Regions from separate parts of the Mucilaginibacter sabulilitoris genome, predicted to be linked through region 1. Evidence: riboswitches for the same ligand, from Rfam matches in the RefSeq annotation. Region 1 holds a riboswitch; each other region holds the start of a gene.
What was found. A riboswitch is a leader RNA that binds a small molecule or an ion and turns the genes downstream of it on or off. The one in region 1 is predicted to bind S-adenosylmethionine.
Positions count from the first base shown of each region.

Region 2: it holds a riboswitch for S-adenosylmethionine, as region 1 does, so the genes downstream of both, SNE25_RS18495 (O-acetylhomoserine aminocarboxypropyltransferase/cysteine synthase family protein) here and metH (methionine synthase) in region 1, are expected to answer to the same signal.
Region 3: it holds a riboswitch for S-adenosylmethionine, as region 1 does, so the genes downstream of both, SNE25_RS18925 (TlpA family protein disulfide reductase) here and metH (methionine synthase) in region 1, are expected to answer to the same signal.
Region 4: it holds a riboswitch for S-adenosylmethionine, as region 1 does, so the genes downstream of both, SNE25_RS25270 (transmembrane 220 family protein) here and metH (methionine synthase) in region 1, are expected to answer to the same signal.

Region 1 is NZ_CP139558.1:270,062-274,275, reverse strand. It holds gene SNE25_RS01130 (Bax inhibitor-1/YccA family protein) at 1-721, shown strand, start outside; SAM riboswitch class I at 857-966, shown strand; gene metH (methionine synthase) at 1,119-4,214, shown strand, end outside.
Region 2 is NZ_CP139558.1:4,279,288-4,283,501, reverse strand. It holds gene SNE25_RS18505 (homoserine dehydrogenase) at 1-253, opposite strand, end outside; gene SNE25_RS18500 (homoserine O-acetyltransferase family protein) at 253-1,308, opposite strand; gene SNE25_RS18495 (O-acetylhomoserine aminocarboxypropyltransferase/cysteine synthase family protein) at 1,471-2,787, opposite strand; SAM riboswitch class I at 3,039-3,149, opposite strand; gene SNE25_RS18490 (trans-sulfuration enzyme family protein) at 3,440-4,214, opposite strand, start outside.
Region 3 is NZ_CP139558.1:4,394,108-4,398,321, reverse strand. It holds gene SNE25_RS18930 (SusC/RagA family TonB-linked outer membrane protein) at 1-339, opposite strand, end outside; gene SNE25_RS18925 (TlpA family protein disulfide reductase) at 718-1,287, opposite strand; SAM riboswitch class I at 1,411-1,518, opposite strand; gene SNE25_RS18920 (GH92 family glycosyl hydrolase) at 1,795-4,083, shown strand; gene SNE25_RS18915 (LacI family DNA-binding transcriptional regulator) at 4,100-4,214, opposite strand, start outside.
Region 4 is NZ_CP139558.1:5,923,810-5,928,023, reverse strand. It holds gene SNE25_RS25285 (HAMP domain-containing sensor histidine kinase) at 1-546, shown strand, start outside; gene SNE25_RS25280 (hypothetical protein) at 760-1,239, shown strand; gene SNE25_RS25275 (bestrophin family protein) at 1,265-2,188, shown strand; gene SNE25_RS25270 (transmembrane 220 family protein) at 2,296-2,682, opposite strand; gene SNE25_RS25265 (hypothetical protein) at 2,666-2,839, shown strand; SAM riboswitch class I at 2,930-3,040, opposite strand; gene argH (argininosuccinate lyase) at 3,387-4,214, shown strand, end outside.

The DNA of each region.
Region 1 (4,214 bases):
AGATCCTGACTACGTTTATAAAAACGTAATACAAGTAAACGAACAAGACGCATCACGCAAATTTATAGCCAACGTATTTGTGTGGATGTTTGTGGCTCTTGGGCTATCTGCTTTTTGCGCATTTCTCTTTGCACAAAACCAAGCCCTGCTTAACATGCTTATTGATCCTGCTACAGGTCGTAACACAGGCTTGGGTACTATTGTAATGTTTGCCCCGCTTGCGTTTGTGTTAATCATCTCTTTTGGGTTCAACAAACTGTCGTACGGAGTATTGGCGTTCCTGTTTGTCGCGTTTTCGGCGATAATGGGCGTTAGCTTAAGTTACATACTTTTGGTTTTTACAGCCGGCTCGGTTTTAGGCGTGTTTATAACCACCTCTGCTGTTTTTGGCGTAATGGCGGTTGCCGGTTATACTACCAATACAGATCTTACTAAGTTTGGTTCTATCATGATGATGGGGCTTATTGGTATTATCATAGCATCCGTAGTTAATATGTTTATGCATAGCAGCCAGTTAGATTATATCATTAGTTATGTGGGTATAGCAGTATTTGTTGGTCTTACCGCTTATGATGTGCAAAAACTGAAACGCATAGGTGCAGGTTTAGAATATGGTGATGCATCTGCCTCAAAAATGGCATTGATGGGTGGCTTAACTTTATACCTTGATTTCATCAACCTTTTCCTGATGATACTGCGTTTATTTGGCAGAAGAAGATAATAACAAGCAAGAAACTATTATTAAAAGCTGCCCCGAAAAGGCAGCTTTTTTTGGTTAACATAAATTTACTTTGTATACACATTTTGTAAAGGGTCAGGCTATTGCATATTAAAGCTTTATTGTGCACCTTTGCATTGCTTATAGAGAAAGGCGGAGGGATTAGACCCTGCGATGTCTTAGCAACCTGTACTTAACAAGGTGCTACATTCTACTCAACAGCTACAAAATGTTGGGACAGATAAGCGAAAGTCAATCATACACCCGACTTTTCGAATAAGCTATATTTTTTCTGTTATGTGTTGCCAGGCTTCTGTTGCCAGTGATTTGCATGTTTGCAGTTCATTAGTTTATTAGAGGATACCCGCAACACGCCACCGAAAACAGGCAACTGATAACAATGGATATTAGAAAAGAATTAGAGAAACGCATACTGGTAATTGACGGGGCAATGGGTACCATGATACAGCGGTACCAATTAACCGAGCGCGATTTTCGCGGGGAGCGTTTTAAAGATCATTCAACCGATCTGCAGGGCAATAATGACCTGCTCAATATTACACGCCCCGATATTATTAAGGCAATACATGCTGAGTATCTTGACGCGGGCGCAGACATTATTGAAACCAATACCTTTAGCACCCAGATAATTTCGCTTGCCGATTATAAGCTGGAAGAGCTTGCCTACGAGCTTAGTTTTGAAGGTGCACGTCTGGCACGTGAAGTAGCCGATGAATACACGCAACGGAACCCCGATAAACCGCGCTTTGTAGCCGGAGCCGTTGGTCCGACAAACCGTACCGCGTCTTTGTCGCCCGATGTAAACGACCCGGGATACCGTGCTGTGACGTTTGATGATCTGGCCGATGCTTATTATGACCAGGTTAGGGGTTTAGTTGACGGCGGGTCTGATATGTTACTGGTTGAAACCATATTTGATACGCTTAATGCTAAAGCGGCTTTGTTTGCTATTCACCGTTATGCGGATGAGTCGGGCAAGCAACTACCTATTATGATCTCGGGTACCATTACTGATGCTTCGGGCCGTACCTTGTCTGGCCAAACAGTAGAGGCGTTTTGGAACTCTATACGCCATGCCAACCTGCTTTCGGTAGGTTTAAACTGTGCTTTGGGTGCCAAAGAAATGCGCCCTCACCTGGCCGAATTGTCTGAAAAAGCTGATGTATTTATATCTGCCTATCCAAACGCGGGCCTGCCTAATGAGTTTGGTCAGTACGATGAAACCGCGCACGAAACTGCGCACCAGGTTGATGATTTTATAAAAGCCGGTTTGGTTAATATTGTGGGTGGCTGCTGCGGCACCACACCCGAGCATATAAAATGTATTGCCGAAAGAGCAGCTAAGTACCCGCCAAGAAGAATCCCGGAGATTGAACCCGATTTGCGATTGAGCGGCCTGGAAGCGGTTACCATAAAACCCGAAAGCATTTTTGTGAATGTGGGCGAGCGTACCAACATTACCGGATCGCCGAAGTTTTCCAAATTGATACTCGCCGAAGATTACGAAGCAGCCCTTGCCGTTGCCCTGCAACAGGTAGAAGGCGGCGCGCAGGTGATAGATATTAACATGGACGAGGGCATGATCGATTCGGAAGCGGTGATGGTGAAATTCCTGAACCTGGTTGCTTCTGAGCCCGATATTGCCAAATTGCCTATCATGATCGACTCCTCTAAATGGACGGTTATTGAGGCTGGTTTAAAGTGTATACAAGGCAAAGGTATTGTGAACTCTATCTCCCTGAAAGAGGGCGAAGAAAAATTCAAAGAATATGCCCGTAAAATATTAAGCTACGGTGCCGCTGCTGTAGTGATGGCGTTTGACGAAACCGGCCAGGCCGATTCATTGGAACGCCGTAAAGAAATCTGTGAGCGCTCTTACAATATATTGGTGAATGAAATAGGTTTTCCGTCACAGGATATCATTTTTGACCCTAACATATTAACCGTAGCCACCGGGCTTGAAGAGCATAACAACTATGCTGTCGATTTTATTGAGGCAACGCGTTGGATAAAACAAAACCTGCCTCATGCCAAAGTAAGCGGTGGGGTAAGTAATATATCATTCTCCTTCAGGGGTAACAATGTGGTACGCGAGGCTATGCACTCTGCCTTCCTGTATCATGCCATAAAAGCAGGTATGGATATGGGTATTGTAAATGCCGGTATGCTGGAGGTGTATGAGCAGATAGATAAAACTCTGCTCGAGCTGGTAGAGGACGTGCTGCTTAATCGCCGCGACGATGCTACCGAGCGCCTGGTTGAATATGCCGATACCATAAAAAGTAAAGGCAAAGAGGTAGTGCGTGATGAGGAATGGCGCAAAGGAACGGTACAGGAAAGGTTATCTCATGCTCTTGTAAAAGGTATTATTGAATACCTTGATGACGATGTGGAAGAAGCGCGCCAGGCTTACAGCAAACCGCTTGAAGTGATAGAAGGGCCATTAATGGATGGCATGAACATCGTAGGTGATTTGTTTGGCGCCGGCAAAATGTTTTTGCCGCAGGTTGTAAAATCGGCCAGGGTGATGAAAAAGGCCGTGGCCTATCTGCTGCCATTTATAGAGCTTGAAAAACAAAGGGTTATTGACGCCGGAGAAGATTCCAGCGGAAGCCGCGCTAACGCCGGTAAAGTATTAATGGCCACCGTTAAGGGTGATGTGCACGATATTGGTAAAAATATAGTAGGTGTGGTGCTGGCCTGTAATAACTTTGAGGTAATTGACCTTGGGGTAATGGTACCTGCGCAAAAGATCATAGAAGAAGCAAAGAAGCAAGAGGTAGATATTATTGGTCTTAGTGGGTTAATAACCCCATCGCTTGATGAAATGGTGCATTTTGCCAAAGAAATGGAGCGCGAAGGATTTACCATTCCGCTTATTATTGGTGGGGCTACCACATCACGTATCCACGCAGCGGTTAAAGTTGCCCCAAATTATTCGGGCGCAGCCATACACGTGCTTGATGCATCACGTAGTGTAACGGTTTGCAGCAGTTTGATGAATAAGGACAACCGAGACGGGTATATACAAGGTATAAAAGATGAATATGCCAAAGCACGCGAAGCACACCTGAATAAAAAATCAGATAAGCGCTTTGTGAGCATCGACGAAGCTCGTAAAGGCCGTTTCCAGATCAGTCTGGATGGTGACGTTGCTCCTAAACCAGCCTTTACCGGTACAAAGGTATTTGAATCGTATCCGCTGGAAGAGTTGGTGCCGTACATTGACTGGACACCGTTTTTCCATACCTGGGAACTGCGCGGTAGCTATCCGAAAATATTTGCCGATAAGTTTGTTGGGGACGAAGCCAAAAAGCTTTTTGACGATGCTCAAGATCTGTTAAAGAGAATTGTAGATCAAAAGCTACTAAAAGCCAGTGGTGTAATAGGTTTCTGGCCTGCTAATAGTGTGGGCGATGATATTGAATTATATACTGACGAAAGCCGTACCAAGCTTTTAACCCGTATCCATACC
Region 2 (4,214 bases), 3.5 Mb from region 1:
ATGCTCTCGAAACTATTTCAAATGCTGCTTCTGTATCATTTATCAATTCTACAATAGTGTTTATCTCGGGGTTATTCAGCAACTCATCTTTATCAGTTGTAAATAATTCAGCCGGTAGTGTACGTTTTTTATTCGGATCCTTTATAGCAAATTTTACTATCTCTATGTTCAGATGTTTGGTTTTGATAATATCATACAATCCCTGACCAACTACCCCAAATCCAAATAATCCTATATTTAACTTTTTACTCATTACGCTGTACGTTGCAATTCTATAATTTTTCCTTTTACATCAGTTTTAAAAAACGATGTAATAATATTTGTTAAAGCCTCTGTTTCGATCAGGAAACCATCGTGGCCGTAAAATGAATCCAGTTCGGCAAAGGCCGATTTAGGTATATGATGAAATAAATATTGTTGTTCTTCAATGGGGAATAAGACATCTGATTTAATGCCGATTACCAGCGTACGTGCTTTAATCAGACTCAATGCTTTTTCAACGCTGCTGCGGTTACGGCCCACATTGTGCGAATCCATGGTTTTGGTCAGGTACCAGTAGCTATAAGCATTAAACCTGTTCACCAGTTTTTGCCCCTGATAGTTTTGATACGTAGCCGCACGGTAATCATCTGTTTTGCCATCAGTTTCTTCCTGCTGGGTTACCGAATAGGTTTTATAACCGCGATAGGAGAGCAGGGCTATGCTTCGCGCCGCTTTAAGTCCTTTTTGACCTCCATCGGGTGTGTTGGCATAAAAAGTACGATCGGTACTGATAGCCAGGCGTTGAGATTCGTTAAACGCGATTCCCCATGGTGAGTGGCGTGCGTTGGTCGCAATCAGTATAAGATTTTTAATACGTTCGGGCTCTATAATAGCCCATTCAATAGCTTGTTGCCCGCCAAGCGAACCACCTATCAAAATATGTATATGATCTATCTGTAAATGATCTGCCAGTAATTGATGTGCCTTAACAATATCCCTTATTGTAAATTGGGGAAACGCCTGATAATATGGTTGCCCGGTTACCGGATTAATACTAAGCGGGTTAGTTGTGCCATAAGGCGACCCCAATATATTGGCACACACAATAAAATGTTCCTCAGGATTAAATAGGTGACCTGTACCGGCAAAACCTTTCCACCAGTCAAAAACATCGGCGTTGGCGGTAAGTGCGTGGCATACCCATACAACATTATCCTTTTCTTTATTTAACCTTCCATAAGTATGAAAACCAATTTCCAGATCCTGTATTTCCTGGCCCGATTCGAACTCAAACGTTTGTGTGTACTTAAATATCTCTGTATTCATTCTTTTGTTTTGTTATCCCGGGAGCGACTGGTAGTTTTGAGTAGTGAGTGATGAGTATTGAGTTGAAAAAGCGAACTCAATACTCATCACTTAATACTTATTACTTTCTAACAATCGCATCCCGTTATAACTTTACTATTTCACTTAAAAAACTATATTAAACTATGCAGCAAGCTGCTTTATTTTGGCAAAAGCCTGTTCAAAATCGGCTTTTATATCATCAATATGTTCAATACCTACCGATACGCGTAACCCTGCCGGCGTAACCCCGGCAGATAGTTGTTCGGCATCAGATAATTGCTGATGCGTGGTTGCCGATGGCTGAATGATCAATGTTTTGGCATCACCTAAATTAGCCAGGTGACTTACTAATTGTAAACTGTCGATAAAGTTGCTTGCCTGTTGTTTATCGCCTTTAATTTCAAATGACAATACACCACCAAAACCATTTTTTAAATATTTTTTGGCCAATACATGGTATGGAGATGACGGCAGGCCAGGATAATTAACCGAGACCACTTGCGGATGCTGTTCCAGCCATTTAGCCAGCTCAAGTGCATTATCAACATGGCGCTGTACACGTAATGAAAGTGTTTCCAAGCCCTGTATATTCAGCCATGAATTAAACGGAGCTTGCGCCGGACCAAAATCACGTAGCCCTTCTACACGGGCCCGTATAATGAATTGAATATTGCCAAATGGCCCGCCAATACCAAATACATCAGAAAATACAAGGCCGTGATAGCCTTCTGATGGCTCTGTAAATTGCGGAAACTTGCCGTTTGCCCAGTTGTAATTGCCACCATCAACAATTACACCGCCTATTGTAGTACCATGACCGCCTATCCATTTGGTAGATGACTGCACAACAATATGTGCCCCATGATCAAGCGGGCGAAACAGGTATCCTGCTGCCCCGAAAGTATTATCAACTATTAAAGGTAAATCGTGCTTTTTTGCCAAAGCACCCACTTTATCAAAATCGGCAATAGTGAAACCTGGATTACCTACGGTTTCCAGGAATATAGCTTTGGTTTTATCGTCAATTAAAGTCTCCAGACTTTCGGCAGTATCATCTTTGGCAAAACGAGCCTCAATACCCAAACGCTTAAAGGCAACTTTAAACTGATTATAAGTACCTCCATATAAAAAAGGAGAGGTTACAAAATTATCGCCAGCTTGCATTATATTATTTAAAGCCAGAAATTGCGATGCCTGACCCGAAGCCGTGGCCAATGCTGCAACGCCACCCTCTAAAGCCGCTATCCGTTTTTCAAAAACATCAGTAGTAGGGTTCATGATGCGGGTATAAATATTGCCAAATTCTTTTAGCGCGAAAAGGTTGGCACCATGCTCGGCATTATTAAATACATAAGATGTGGTTTGATAAAGCGGAACAGCCCGGGCGCCGGTAGTTGCATCAACTTCCTGACCGGCATGTAATTGTAAGGTTTCGAATTTTAAATTGCTGGCAGACATAATAGTACGTTTTTAAGGTGTTTAATTAAATTTTTTTGATGATCTGATGGACTTTGGCAATTCCGGTAATGATCTGTACCGGTTTTAAAACACGTGCTTTTCGCAGTTGAAAAGATTGAACGCGTTTGGTCAATCAACAGCAGCAACACATACAAATACAGCCAATATTGAAGCTAATATTTTGTATAGTACCGTTTGAGGTTTCAGAAATGTTGCTTGTAGAAATTTTAACTAAACTTTTCATGGTTATAAATTTATATTCCCCGGGGTTATTTTCCGGGACAGGAATTGGCACCTTCTTCAAAATTGAAGGGTTGCCAGCGGGTCGCTGAGCCTGATCTCTCGCCGCTTCTTTATAAATCAACACCCGAACTATTGCGGAGAATTGATCATGGTATTACTACCAAATAATGTTTCAAAGATAAGCGGATATTAATTAAAATACCAAATTAAATTTTATATTTAGGTTAAAGGCGAAGGGTTAAGGGTAAAAGGGCTATCAAATTTTGAATAATGAAGGGAAAAATTAAACAATATTGAACATCGAACACCGAATATCAAATGATGAATTAATAAAAGAAAATGCTATTTCGATATTCAAAATTCAGCATTCAATAGTCGACATTAAAAACCTTTTATCTTACCTTTCGCCTCAGGACAACGCCTGATCCAAATCAGCTACCAAATCGTCGATATGCTCTAAACCCACAGATACCCTAAGCAAATTTCGTGGTGTTTTGGTATCAGGCCCCTCAACAGTTGCCCGGTGCTCAACCAGGCTTTCAACTCCGCCAAGGCTTGTGGCCCTGGTAAATAGTTGCAGTTTATTTATTACAGTGCGGGTGTGTTCTTCATCGCCTCTAACAATAAAAGATAACATTCCTCCAAACGCCAGCATCTGCTCTTTGGCAATAGCGTACTGTGGATGAGACGGCAACCCCGGATACATTACCTTTTCAACTCCCGGATGTTTTTCTAAAAACTCCGCTAACAACTGTGCATTATGCACATGGCCCTTAACCCGGTAAGGCAGGGTTTTGATGCTGCGGGCCAGCATATAGCAATCGGTTGGAGAGGGGATAGCGCCACCCATTTCCTGTACCTGGCGTATCTTAGCCCACCATTCATTTTTTTCGGCGGTAATTAATGCGCCACCCATTAGGTCGCTGTGACCGCCAAAATATTTTGTGGCTGAGTGCATTACCAGATCAGCACCTAAAGTAATGGGCTGCTGACAAATGGGCGTGGCAAAAGTGTTATCGCAAGCTACTTTAATACCTTTAGGTTTGGCAATGGCCACTATCTTTTTAATATCGGTTATTTTAAGCAGCGGATTTGATGGGGTTTCAACCCATATTAAACCGGTTTCAGGCTTAATATGCTGCTGTAGTATTGTGGTGTTGTTAACATCAATAAAATCAAAAGTT
Region 3 (4,214 bases), 3.4 Mb from region 1:
AAGCGCCGTTATTACCACCTCATTTAAGGAGTTGGCCAGCTCGTCGAGGGTTATTCGAAGATCAGTTTGGTTTTGTGTAACGGGGAGTTCTTTAGGAGTGAAGCCAATGTAAGTTATTCTTAATACATCGTTCGCTTTGGCGTTAAGTGTAAATTTACCATCGCTGTTGGTTTGTGTTCCGTTGGTAGTTCCTTTGATAGAAACACTTACGCCCGGCAACGGTAACCCATCGGACTTGGCGGTTACCACACCGCTTATTTTAACAGATTGCGCTGCAACTGTTTGGATGAGGATAAAAGGCAATAGTATTGCCCATAATAATTTGTAATTTTTTGACATGGTAATAGATCGTGAAATGATTAATGTTACCCGGATACAGTATGAAAAAAGACGATCAGTTAATAGTTGGAGTACCAATTATATCTACCTTCTGGATACTGTCTTTTAAAAATTGTAAAGGTTTTAATTGCTTGTTGAATACTATACAAGGCTAACTTGCAATTAGCCTAACAGCATAGTTTTTTTTAACAGCAACAATGCATGGTTTGCATGCATGTGGCAGAAGTATTACAGGTGGTAGATTTTGTAAAATTACGGATGTTTAAATAGGTTGTTTTAAAAATTGTACTTTGTGTTTTCATGTACTGGTTGTTTATATAAAGATTTTTGCAATGCTGGTTTTTATAAAGCAAAGCTATAGCGGGCGTTTTTTGTTTTTTAATTTACTCGCGCGTTTTTATTATTTATAAGGTTATCAATAACTTTAAGCATAGAGGCAAATTCCTGTTCATCGTACAGGCGGGTGAGGTATACAATGCGGCCATCCCGGTCAATCACTACGTTTCGGGTAACCCCGCTTTTTTTATCGGCAAAGCGCCCAAAAATATTGGCACCCGGGTCAAGCGCCACGTTATAGGTTATTTTCATGTCCTTTTGAAACTTCTGCACTTTTTTAAGTGGTTCGTCTCGGTCAACACCAATAAGTACAAGGCCCTTGTTTTTGTAAGCGTTCCATACCTGTGCTTGCAGGTGTGGCATTTCCTCGCGGCATACACTGCACCAGCTGGCCGTAAACTGAAGTATCACCACTTTACCACGCAGTTGTTTTAACGATGTTTTGGTGCCATCTGTTAATGCGAATTCAAAATCATTGGGAGCTTGTTCACCCGTTTTAACCAGGTAACCGCGATCATTTAAAGCCGGATTATTGCTATTAGCCGTCTGGGCTTGCGTGGTAATGCTGGTAATCAGGAATAAATAAATTATAAGTAAAAGTTTGTTGTTCATTGAATTTATTTTTGACAGGTAATTATATAATTACACTCATCATTAAAAAAATATTAACTGGCATTCAATTAAACAGAAAGGGAGGGTATAGCAGAAACCGTCATTTGCGGATATGTGGTTATATCATTATCTGTTCTGCAATTTTGCAGATAGGAATTAGCACCTTTATAACTATGTGTACAGGTTGCTAAGACATCACAGGGCCTTTCCCTCAGTCTTTCTGGATAATCAAAAATGAAATAAAGAACGATTTCAGATGCAAATATGTAAATAATTCTACTAATTCCATAGAATTTATATCAATTACCAAACAGAATTCCGGTTTTGACAATAAAATGGCATAAGCCGATCTGTTTTGTTTGCTCATTTATGGCATATATAAGCTTAAAACGCATGTAAACGATTAAGTAAAAAAATCAAATGTTTTTATAAATATGATCTTAAAAATTAGAGATTTGCCCTTAATCTTGTATTAAGACCGTTCACCAATTATATCTTCTGCTGATTATGCAATTTAAACGCAGTATTTATCTGTTAGGATTACTGACCTTTTTATGTGGAAATAATTTTGCGCAAACCAAGGGCGCTCAACAAACACGGGATGAAGTGGATTATGTTAACCCACTTATAGGCACAGCCATTAAAGGTTTTGGCAAGGGTTTGTTGGAGGGCAACGGCGGCGGCGGCACTATGCCTTGTGTTAACGTACCGTTTGCCATGACCAACTTTGTTGCCCAAACCCGCGAAAACAAAATGAGTTACATGGTTTATCAATATGAAGACAACTCGGTTATAGGGCTTACTGCCAGTCACCAGCCCACAGTTTGGATGGGCGATTACGGTTATGTTTCGGTAATGCCGCAAGTAGGCAAACTCAGGGTTTTGCCAAAAGAACGTGTGCTGTCATTTGACCATAGAGATGAAGTTTCCAAACCTTACTATTATTCAGTTAAATTAAAAACTACAGGTGCCGATAAAATTAAAGCCGAGATTGCCGGCGCCAATACTTGTGGTATGTTCAGGTTTACTTTCCCCAAGGCAGATCAGGCACATATTATCATCCAGGGGATTAACCTTAACCCGGCACTTAAAGACTGGGCTAATGATTACACGGCAAGAATAAAAAAACTGAAAGGTTATGTTTATGTAGATACCGTGAATAACGAAATAACCGGCTATAACCCCGACCGGCAATCGGCACAGTTAGGGCCCGAACTAAAGAATTTTAAAGGTTATTTTGTTATCAAATTTAATAAACAGATTAAAAAATATGGTACCTGGGATAAGCAGGTGATCAATAAAGGCAGCCATGAGCAATACGGCACGCGAATGGGTGCTTTTATTTCCTTCCGTACAAAAGCGAACGATGAGGTTAAGGTTGTTGTAGCTACATCTTTCATCAGCATTGATCAGGCAAGGTATAACCTCAAGCGGGAAATTCCTGATTGGGATTTTGATAAGGTTGTCAGCGCTACCCGCAATCAATGGCAGCAGGCCTTAAAATCAATCCAGATAAGCGGGGTGACCAACACACAGAAGACTATTTTTTACACGGCAATGTTCCATACGCTGTTGTTTCCGCGCCAGTTTTCGGAGTACGGCAAATATTACAGCGCTTTTGATGATAAAGTTCACCATGGTTCGTCATATAATGATTATTCTCTTTGGGATACCTTCAGGGCATTGCATCCATTATTAACGTTAACCCAACCGCAACGGGTTGATGGCATGGTGGAGTCGTTACTGCAAATGTACAAAGAGGGTGGATGGATGCCCATGTGGCCAAACCCAACCTATACCAATATTATGATAGGTACACATGCTGATGCCGTTGTTGCTGATGCGTATGTAAAAGGTTTCAGAGGGTTTAATACCAAATTAGCTTACGAGGCCTTGCACAAGGATTCCTATGACGCTCCGGATGGTGACACCCATAAAAGATGGGGCGACCGTGACCTTTGGACAAGCTTTGAAGCCAGGGGTGGGCTAACCAATTATCATAAGTTGGGATATATACCGGTTGATAAAACAAGTGAATCCGTTTCGCGCACTATTGAGTATGCTGTTGATGACTACGCGGTGGCGCAGGTTGCCAAAGGATTAGGAAAAGATGATGATTACAAGCAATTAATAGCCTGGAGTAAAAATTATCAAAACGTTTATAACAGCGCTACCGGCTTTATGGCTCCCCGTAACTCCGACGGCAGCTTTTCTGCCAAGCCAGATTCCGGCTTTACAGAGGGCACCAAATGGACCTATACTTTTGGCGCTATGCACGACGTTCCGGGGATGATCAAGATTATGGGCGGCGAGAAAAAGTTTGCTGATAAACTAACCAGAAATTTTACCGAGGGTCATTACCATGCCGACAATGAACCCGGTCATCATTATCTTTATCTTTTTAATTATTGTGGTATGCCCTGGAAAACCCAGGAACTGGTAAGGGAACATGCCTCATCGCAAAATTTCAGAAACGCACCGGTGGGCATTAACGGTAATGACGATTGTGGTCAAACTTCGGCATGGTACATTTTTAATACCTTAGGGTTTTACCCGGTAGCGCCCGCTTCGGGTTCCTATAGTATTGGCGCTCCCCAATTCCCTTATATGGTTTTAAACTTGCAGCATGGCAAAAAACTGGTTATTAAGGCAACTGGCTTATCAGCCCAAAATAAATATGTTAAAGAGATAACTTTTAATGGAAAGCCGATAAAAGATTACCAGATATCACATCAGGACATTGCAGGTGGCGGAACTTTAGCTTTTACAATGGCAGGCACTCCGCAAAAGCTATAGACAGGAATTTTACCTGTTAGTCAGCGGTTCGGGTAGAATCTCTGACTACCAGTTTAGAGGGCATGACAATATTTTCACTTTCCATTTGAACATATCGACCAGACAGGTGCCAGAACAATAATTCCGCGGCC
Region 4 (4,214 bases), 1.9 Mb from region 1:
TATGCCGAATCGGAAAAACTGAACCAGATATTGAGTAGCCTGTTGTCGCTTGCTCAATCTGGGTTTGATGGTGAAAAACAGCGCTGGGAAAGTATCAGGATTGATGAGCTTGTAATAATAGCTTCCGAATCTGTTAAAAAGATAAAGCCCAACAGTAATATACAGATAGACTTTGCAAATATGCCCGCCGACGAACGCCTGCTTTATGTAAAGGGGAACAATAACTTATTGCGGCTGGCCATTACCAATATCATCAGCAATGCCTGTAAATACTCAGATAACCTTATGGTGAAGGTAAGCATCAAGGTTGAAAATAATAAAGTGATCATTTCTGTTGTCGACCAGGGCATTGGCATACCCCAAACCGAATTACAGCACATATTTGAGCCGTTTTTCAGGGCTTCCAATACGCACGACTATGAGGGCCATGGCGTTGGCCTACCTTTAACTTTAAATATTATACGGTTGCATAAAGGCACCATCGGTATCCGCTCAGAAGTGGGCAGCGGTACAGAGATCAAGGTTTTTTTGCCGGTTGAAGTGTAACCTCACTCTAACCCTCTCCAAGGGAGAGGGCTTTAAATTGCATGTTTAAAGATATTAGCTCCCTCTCCTTTGGAGAGGGTTAGAGTGAGGTGACTTTGGAGGGGGGTGAAATTCTAATCAAATTCTAATAACTTTCTTAGATCGTCTTAATTATTGGGGGCTACACTTGTATCAACAAAACATATAAGTTAAACCATTAATCAAAAAACGACTATGAAAACGCTGCTTATCCCAACTGATTTTACCGCACAGTCACTGCAATGCATCCCTTCATTAGCACAGCAATATTATCCTAAAAAGCTCAATATTATATTGGTGCACATGCTGAAAATAACCGACTCTATCAGCGAACTGCTTATGCTTTCGCGCAGGTCGGCAGAGTACAGGCACATACCTGATAATTTTTATGTAAGGTGCCGCGAGCTGGAAAAAGACTACAGCCATTTAATTAATCATATCAACATCGATTTTTTTTATGGCAGTACCATGGCTGTTTTTAATAACTACCTGGATGCCCATAACGTTGATGCCATTGTGATACCGCATGATAACTACCAGATGCTTTTTAAAAACAGTATAGACCCCGAAGTGCTGATAGCCAAAAGCGGTAAACGAACAATTTCAATAACCGAAACACCGGGCATCATGGCCAATATTGTTGCCGAAGAGGTAGAGTTAATTGAACAACAGTAATTAAAAATTTAATTATTAAAACGTTATGCTACTAAAAGAAAACATACCGGCTACCTATGTATTTGGCAAAATAAAAAAAGAGCTGATCATGGTGGCCATTTATTCATCGGTTATTTACTTTATACATCAGTATTATAACTTTAAGGAGGTATCTATCCCGTTAACGGTACCTACCATATTAGGCACTATTATTTCGCTGTTGCTGGCTTTCCGGTCAAACCAGGCGTATGACCGTTGGTGGGAAGCCCGTATTTTATGGGGCGCCATTGTGAACGACTGCCGTACATTCACCCGGCAGATATTAACCTTCGTTGAAGATGGAGAAGAGAAACGTGCACTTAAAGAACGCATGGTTAACCGGCAAATAGCCTGGTGTTACAGCCTTAGCCGCCATTTGCGCCGGCAAAATGGCAAACAAAACCTGGAGGCTTATTTAAGCAATGATGATATTGCAAATATTGAAAGGATGGATAACGCACCCGTAGCGCTAAACGAACTGCAGGGCCATGATCTGCGTACTTTATACAAACTGGGCTGGATAAACGAATACCAGCAGGTAGCTATGGATAATACCCTAACCGGTTTTATTAATTCCATGGGCGGTTGTGAGCGGATCAAGAACACCGTGTTTCCGGCTACATACAGCGTTTACATACACTGGCTGGTGTTGTTCTTTGTACTGCTGCTGCCTTTTAGTTTGATTGAGTTTTTTGGTATACTGCAGGTGCCGTTGGTAATTGCTATCTCATCGGCATTTTTCCTGATCGAAAAGATGGCTATCCACTTGCAGGATCCGTTTGAGAACATGCCTACCGATACGCCAACAACGGCCATTAGCCGTAAAATTGAGCAGGATCTGAAGCAAATGCTGAAAGATGAGCTGCCAGGGGTAAATGATGCTGTACCTGCTAAACAGCCCGTTGGTGCGGCCGTGTTCTATATTTTGTAATACATCGTCACCCCTGCTAATATGTTTCACCCCTGCCCTCTCTAAAAAGAGAGGGTTTTAAAAAGTAAAAGTCTTTCCCATTTGGGATAGACTTTTTTGTTATCGGGTTAATACGTTACCCGCTTTTTAAGCCTAAGGCTATATATCCAATTAATAGCCAGTACTGCTACGCATATCAGCAAACCAAAAAACTCGCGCACTTCTTCAATCCAGGGCTTTTCGGCCTTCATGCTTTCTACAAGGCTTTCGGCATGGTGATATTCAAACCAATCGATTAATCCGTTGCGGTCAAAAATTTTATATACAGCATAGGCCAAATAAATAAATATGCCAATGGCATAACCCACCGGATAAAACTTTTTGCGTGCCGCCATGTAGCAAAAAAAAGCGCTGTATAAATATATGGGTACCCAAATGTAAGGGTCAGGATCGTTGTATTGTAACGCCGCGAAAATAATAAACAGAACAACAAAAACGATGTTAAATATCTTCATACTGGTAGGGCAGGTGATTGTTTACTGGTTTAAAGTACCTGCCGGCAGCGATAAAAATATGGAATATAAAACACATCGGCAACATGATCGTGCAGTATGCTTATTCAGGAAACTAAAAGGGAAATATGATGTCGCGGGCAGATTCGAACTGCCGTAAAAGGTTTTGCAGACCTTAACCTATCCTCTCGGTCACGCGACTTAAAAAAACTATAAAATCACTTATAAAGACAGGCAGAGGTTAAGAATCTTTTTATCTCTCTCCATTACGCGGAGCAGGAATTAGCACCTTTTACATTATGCGGATGTACAGGTTGCTAAGACGTCTTTGGGCCTTTCCCTCAGTCTTTCTTGATAAGTTAAAATAAAGAACTATTTGTCTGTTGACACTGCAAATATAAAAACTATTTATATAATTCCTATAGAATTAGTAGGATAAATTTGAATAATTTATATCATGTTCATTTTGAGCTATAAAACTTTATAAAATTAAGGTGATAACAAACCTCATCCCACTTGCCGAAGTTTACTCTCAGTGTGATGCTATCAAGATATGCTGTTTATTACAAATATTAAAGATAACCAGGGAATATGCTCTGTTAGAGGCTGCCCATCACTCGAAAGGGGAATAACTTTAAGATGGGTGAGAATGGGAACTTTTGCGAATTAATGAGTAAAATTTTCTCATTAATACACATATTTGCACTATGAGCAAGCTATGGCAAAAAACAACCAATGTAAATGAACTGGTAGAGAACTTTACTGTTGGCCGCGACAGGGAATTTGATGAGCAAATGGCAGCTTTTGATGTGCTGGGTTCACTGGCTCATACCCGTATGCTGCAAAGCATAGGGCTGATGGACACCGCCGATCTTGACCTTGTTCAGCGCGAATTAAAAGCCATATACGCCGATATTGAAAAGGATGGTTTTACTATTGATGATGGGGTAGAGGACGTGCACTCGCAGGTAGAGCTGCTGCTCACCCAGCGCATTGGCGACGCCGGCAAAAAGATTCACAGCGGCCGCTCCCGTAATGACCAGGTGCTGGTTGACCTGAAACTGTTTTTCCGCCACCAGTTGCAACAGGTGGTTGAAGAAACTACAACGCTGTTTAACCAGCTTATTGAACTAAGCGAAAAGCATAAAGATGTTTTGCTGCCCGGCTATACCCATTTGCAGGTGGCCATGCCATCATCATTCGGCCTGTGGTTTGGCGCTTACGCCGAAAGCCTTGCAGATGACCTGGAACTGGTATTGGCTGCTTACCGTATCACTAATAAAAACCCATTGGGTTCGGCGGCGGGCTATGGGTCGTCATTCCCGTTAAACCGTACTTTAACTACCCAACTTCTTGGGTTCGACAGCTTAAACTATAATGTAGTATATGCCCAGATGGGCCGTGGTAAAACCGAAAGGATCATAGCTCAGGCACTATCATCCATTGCGGCTACGCTGGCCAAAATGGCTATGGATCAGGCACTGTACCTGAGCCAGAACTTTGCCTTTGTAAGCTATCCTGATACCTTAACCACC